2 regions of the Paenibacillus sp. FSL H8-0104 genome follow, and region 1 is predicted to be linked to the other one. Evidence: riboswitches for the same ligand, from Rfam matches in the RefSeq annotation. Region 1 holds a riboswitch; the other holds the start of a gene.
The links. A riboswitch is a leader RNA that binds a small molecule or an ion and turns the genes downstream of it on or off. The one in region 1 is predicted to bind glycine.
Positions count from the first base shown of each region.

Region 2: linked by a shared signal. The riboswitch ahead of sdaAB (L-serine ammonia-lyase, iron-sulfur-dependent subunit beta) and the one ahead of gcvT (glycine cleavage system aminomethyltransferase GcvT) in region 1 are both predicted to bind glycine.

Region 1 covers NZ_JBBOTC010000001.1:5,340,596-5,343,780, reverse strand. Annotated here, with positions in the region: gene gcvPA (aminomethyl-transferring glycine dehydrogenase subunit GcvPA) at 1-494, opposite strand, end outside; gene gcvT (glycine cleavage system aminomethyltransferase GcvT) at 491-1,627, opposite strand; glycine riboswitch at 1,844-1,944, opposite strand; glycine riboswitch at 1,948-2,070, opposite strand; gene gcvH (glycine cleavage system protein GcvH) at 2,414-2,809, shown strand.
Region 2 covers NZ_JBBOTC010000001.1:539,907-543,091, reverse strand. Annotated here, with positions in the region: gene sdaAA (L-serine ammonia-lyase, iron-sulfur-dependent, subunit alpha) at 104-1,081, opposite strand; gene sdaAB (L-serine ammonia-lyase, iron-sulfur-dependent subunit beta) at 1,071-1,760, opposite strand; glycine riboswitch at 1,898-2,034, opposite strand; glycine riboswitch at 2,039-2,163, opposite strand; gene NST38_RS02560 (hypothetical protein) at 2,298-3,185, opposite strand, start outside.

The sequences.
Region 1 (3,185 bases):
ACGGTACGGGATACGATGAGCTGTTTGCGACGAGTTGCCGCTGCGGCCAGGTTTCCTGCTTCGGCAAAGGCAGTTGCGCCATCATACATACTGGCATTCGCTACAGCCATACCGGTTAATTCACAGATGTAGGATTGAAATTCGAAAATGGCCTGTAGTTCACCTTGGCTGATCTCAGGCTGATAAGGTGTGTAGGCAGTGTAAAACTCGGAACGGGAAATGACATGATTGATGACGGAAGGAACATGATGATCATATATGCCAGCGCCGAGGAAGCTGGCGTGTGTTTCGAAATTGGCGTTGGCGCCGGCTTGTTTGGACATGTGACGTGTCAGCGCATATTCATCAAGTTTGGAGGATACGGGCAGCTCGCCCTGATAACGAATCTCTTTTGGAATGTCCTGAAACAGATCCTCCAGCGTATCCACACCGATGGTTGCGAGCATGGCGCTCTGATCTTGTTCAGTCATGGGAATGTAACGGTGCTTGCTCATGCTTGATCAGCTCCTTGAGTAGGTGTCTTCGACGTACGTGTCCGTTTATGAAAAGGGGTCTTCACGACCTCGGCTTTTAGTTTCTTGCCGCGGATCTCAATCTCAAGCGGGGTTCCCAGCGCAGCGTATTTGCTGTCGATGAGGGCAAGCCCCAGATTACGCTTCAATGTAGGTGATTGCGTGCCTGTTGTCACTTCACCAATCTGTACGCCTTCGGCGTAAATCGGATAGTGGGGGCGGGGAATACCGCGCTCCAACACTTCGATGCCGACCAGTTTGCGGGCGGGCCCGTCAGTTTTTTGCTGTAACAAGGCTTCGTGTCCGATAAAAGGTCCGGCATTCAGCTTCACAAACATGCCAACACCAGCCTCAAGCGGAGAGATAGTTGCCGACAATTCCTGTCCATACAGAGGGAGCTTTGCTTCAAAGCGCAGTGTATCCCGAGCACCGAGGCCTGTCGGTACAAGTCCGTGACCTTCACCGGCTTGCATTAACCCATTCCAGACCACAGCGGCCTGATCTGCAGGAACATATAGCTCAAAGCCATCTTCACCGGTATAACCGGTACGGGACAACAGTAATTTTACTCCACATACTTCAGCATCCTGCACAAAACGAAACGGTTCAATCGAGCTTACATCCGTATCTGTAACTTTCCCGATAATGTCTACAGCCAGTGGACCTTGCAAGGCGAGTAGCGCCGTCTGCTCCGAATCATTGGTCATGCTTACGCCGGGGATCAAGTGCTCTTGCAGCCACGCCCAATCCTTGTCGATGTTGGAGGCGTTAACCACAAGCATATAATGCTGATCTTCCAGCTTATACACGAGCAGATCATCCACCACACCGCCATCTGGATAACACATCAGGGTGTACTGGGCTTGACCGGGAACCAGCGTGGTCACATCATTAGTCATCATTTGTTGCAAAAAAACTTCAGCCTGCTCACCCTGTACAGTGAATTCGCCCATATGGGATACATCAAACAGTCCAGCACGCTCGCGTACCGCTTCATGTTCTTTCTGGATTCCGCTAAATTGTACGGGAAGCTCCCAGCCTCCAAAATCAATGCACCGTACGCCTTCATATTGCTGATATAGTGGGAAGAGTGGTGTTCTAAGCAAATCAGACATCAAATCACCTCGTCATGGGCCGTCAGCCGGCCGGATATACAATCGTGGATCAATGAACCAGGGTATTTTTAAATTTTCAGCTAGATATTTTCATCACATAAGTATGGTAAGGCAGCTATGGCAGCGCCATTCTACATCCTGTTTTTCGTTTTTTGGGAAAAAGGAAAAGGACAGGCCAAAGAATCGGCATGCCAAGTAGCACGCTGTATTCTAAGGCTCTGTCCCTTGTACCTGAGAGTTACCCCGCTGCGTTGCGCAGCAGGTTTCCCCTTGGGTGATCATAACGCCCGCACAGGGCGAATAGATGCTCTCCAGAGTTGCGTCCCGTAAAAGTCCTTTTGCCTGAGAGATTCACCCCCGCTTATCGGTGGTTTACTCCTTCGGCGTTACCTCATGTACATCCCGAATCGGGTGTCACGGGTAATCTCTCCCTTTACATTCATCCGCGGGTATAACATAGTCCAATAAACACATTTACTCCTCTCATTAAAACGTGAATCCACTACTGATGTCAAGAACGATATCATAGATAATGATTTAAAACCGAATATTTAATTTAGTTTTTAACTTATTGTTCGTGTATTTAAAAAGACTACGCTTACTATTCTAATATTCACCAGTATATGAAGAAAGAGTGTAATCCGGTTACAGAATTTAGAGGTATTCAGCAAATAAATTGTGAGGTATCTTGACATTTGATTCAAAAATGTCATACGCTATGTTCTGGGAAAAAGGTTAAGGTCAAAGAACGCATGTACTCATTAATGAAAAGCGAGGCGGATATCGATGAGCGAATTGAAAAGTGATTTCCTGTACAGTGAAGAGCACGAATGGGTGCAAACCGTAGGGGAGGATACTGTACGTATTGGCATTACCGAGTTCGCGCAGCATCAGCTGGGTGACATTGTGTTTGTGGAATTGCCTGACCTTGAAACCAATGTAAAAGCAGAGGACAGCATTGGAACGATCGAATCGGTCAAAACGGTGTCGGACTTGTTCTCTCCCGTCACTGGTTCAATCATTGCGGTGAATGATTCGTTGCAGGACTCCCCTGAACTTGTGAACAGCTCTCCTTACGAGGAAGGCTGGATGATTGAGATCCGTGTTGAGGGAGATCTGACAGCAGCATTGTCTACATTGATGAATGCAGACGCGTATCGGAAACATACGGAAGCCCACTAAAACGAAAAACCTTAAGAAAGCCTTCTTCTAAATGCTTTCTTAAGGTTTTTCTCGTCGATATTTTCTGATTGTTGAATTTTGAACCTGGAGATTTATAGCTCTTGGATAAAAAGGAGGTTTTATGTACGGATGATATCGTTATCAAAATTTCTTGGAGCATGCAGAACTAAGGTTACGTTATGGTTTCAAATGTCTTAGTTACCCTTATCCAAACTTGTGTCCAACTAGTTTGGTAATACTTATTCCTTCTAAGAATATTGAACCTCGTTACAAGACAGCGAACAAGATAATAGTAAAAAAGGTATACAAATTGATGTACTTTAGACTTTAAAGTTTTCGTATTAAAGAAATCTAATTATATACATATAGGTTATTC
Region 2 (3,185 bases), 4.8 Mb from region 1:
GCATAACCCGGATTCGGGTTCGCGGACGCTTGTTTTGTAATTTTGTATTCGCCGTTATACATCATAATGTCACTGATTTATATATCGGTGGTCCCGGTTCAGCTTAAACCTGAGTACCCTTGTCCACTTGAGCATTGTCCGCCCCACTTGTAGTTATGTCAGAATCCGCTGGTTTCGACTCCTGCTCAGGCTCTGCACGCTTTGCCTTCGGTTTAGCCAGCTTTTGCATCATTTTGCGGCCGGTTGGCGTCTGGGCCAGTCCACCTTGGGCTGTCTCCCGATGGCGGCTCGGCATTGCACTGCCTACTTCCAGCATGACATCGATGACTTCGTCTGACGGAATGGCACTACGCACTCCGGCCAGGGCCATGTCAGCCGCAGCCAGCGCCGTAACTGCACCCAGTCCATTACGGACGATGCACGGGATTTCAACAAGGCCTGCGACCGGATCGCAGATAAGGCCCAGTGTATTCTTTAACGCCAAACCAACGGCATGAACGACCTGTTCCGGTGTACCTCCACGCAGTTCAACCATGGCACCCGCAGCCATGCCGATAGCGGAACCCACTTCCGCCTGACAGCCACCCTCGGCGCCGGAGATAAATGAATTGTTGGCGATAACATAACCAATCGCTCCCGCACAGAACAACCCGTTCACCAAATGTTCGTCCGTCCAGCCAAATCGCTCCTGTGAACTGATAAAAACACCCGGGATAATGCCGCAGGAACCGGCTGTTGGTGTTGCCACGATCCGGCCCATGGAGGCATTCACTTCAGACACACACAGGGCATACGCCATGGCAAGTGCGGAAGCATCTCCTGAACAAGTCTCACCCTTGCGAATGTACTCGGCCATTTTTTTGCCGTCTCCACCGGTTAATCCACTGCGTGATGTCGTATCTTCCGTTAACCCTTTGCGTACCGCTTCCTTCATCACCTGATAATATTCAGACATCTGCTTCACAACATCCGCTTCCGGTGTATTGGTCTCCTGAACCTGCTCCTCGATCATCAGCTGAGCAATGGTTTTGGATTCTGCTGTACAGATCGTATTCAGTTCGTGCAAATGTTTAAACCGCATCCGAATCAACTCCTCTCTTCAAATCAATGACACGAATGTCCAGCACATGGTCCAGCTCTTTTAGACGCTTGAGCATATCAGGATTAGGCACACCATCCATTTCCATCGCGGTAAGTGCTTCGCCATCACGGGCTTTCCGGTCCACCTGCATATACCCGATGTTAACCCCGGATGAACTGATCGTGGACGTTACCGATGCAAGCACCCCTGCTTTGTCCGCATGTCGCAGAACGAGTGTTGGAAACTCACCACTAATCTGAACACGAAAATCATTCATCGAATGCACGGATACGCTTCCACCACCAATGGATGCACCGATTAAGGAGCAGGCACGTTCTCCATGCCACAACTCAATTTTGACCGTATTTGGATGAGGAGCAGGCAGGCCACTTGTATAAAACTCAACCTCCATGCCCGCTTCCTCTGCGTATTGCTCTGCATCCGGGATACGCGGATCGTCTGTGACATAATCCAGCAGACCGCCGATCAGTGCCAGATCTGTTCCGTGCCCCTGATACGTATCTGCAAATGAACCGTACAGGGTCAGCCGGGCACGATCTGGCGTACATCCTAGCCACTGACGAGCAATTCTTCCTAACCTTGCCGCACCAGCTGTATGTGAACTTGAAGGCCCCGTCATCGATGGACCAATAATTGAGAAAACATCTTTAAATCGCACTTGTAACCCTCCATTATTAATCATGATTCATATTTGTAAAATGTATTCGTCATTTCGATCCAGGAGTTTCATCCACAATGTCCCTTATTTAGATATGATGACATCAAAAAAGGACAGAAGAAGGCCTTAGGCCCTCTCTCTGTCCTCGATACCTGAGAGTTTCACGATCAGCAGTGTCTCACGACAAGGTGCAATTGCCTGCGATTACAGACAAGTTCACCGGTCTGACTGATCATATACCCCTTGGGTGGCGCAGTTCGCGCACTCTCCAGAGTTGCGTCCAACGATGGTACATTTACCTGAGAGATTAACCACTGCGCCGGGTGCGCAGCAGCTTGCTCCTTCGGTGCCTGAACACTAGCCATATTGCTCGGCTAACCCAGGTCTCTCCCGCTCGTTATCATCCGCTGTATTATTTTAATTCGATTCGAATTGGTACATTTCTAAGTTTTTGATCAAGTATACCCATAGAGTAATGTACAACATCATATATGTCAACAAAAGTAACGTGTAATTATCATAAGTTCGATGTCTATTTTAACTGAAACGAATAGCATTCAGATTTCTCACTTCCGCTGAGGCACTCGTGACGTTGCTAGTTGTCGTAAATTGGATACTTATCGTGTATGCATTAGTCGTTGTAGTCGGGGATGTATCCACGTAAGTGTTGGAGGAAAGAAACCTCAACGTTCCCGAAGCATTACCGGTTCGTGAGAGTTGCAATTGATTAATTAAAACTCCGTTACGTCTCAGATTAATGTTATACGCAATACTCCAGTTAGACCCTACAACTATTGCTACTTGTGTACTATTATCGATTTTCACGCGTTGACCTGCCACTACAGGTACATTAAGTGTCTGAATCGTCGTTTCAGCTACTAATGAAAGACCCAACGCCGTGGTCTGGCTATCAGCAAACAAGGAAGAATCCGCAGGAGCAGAAGCTGCTGTTGATCCGGTCGCACCTGTAGCCCCAGTGGCTCCGGTCGTTCCCGTTGCTCCCGTTACACCAGCCGTCCCGGTTGTTCCCGTCACTCCTGTCGCACCTGTAGCCCCAGTGACTCCGGTCGCTCCCGTTGCTCCCGTTACTCCAGCCGTCCCGGTTGTTCCCGTCACACCTGTCGCACCTGTAGCCCCAGTGACTCCGGTCGTTCCCGTTGCTCCCGTTACTCCGGCTGTCCCGGTTGTTCCCGTCACACCTGTCGCACCTGTAGCCCCAGTGACTCCGGTCGTTCCCGTTGCTCCCGTTACACCAGCCGTCCCGGTTGTTCCGGTCACGCCTGTCGCACCTGTAGCCCCAGTGACTCCGGCCGTCCCGGTTGTCCCTGTTACGCCTGTCGCACCAGTTGCTCCAGTGACTCCGGTCGTTCCCGTTGTTCCCGTTACTCCGGCCGTCCCGGTTGTTCCCGTCACTCCTGTCGCACC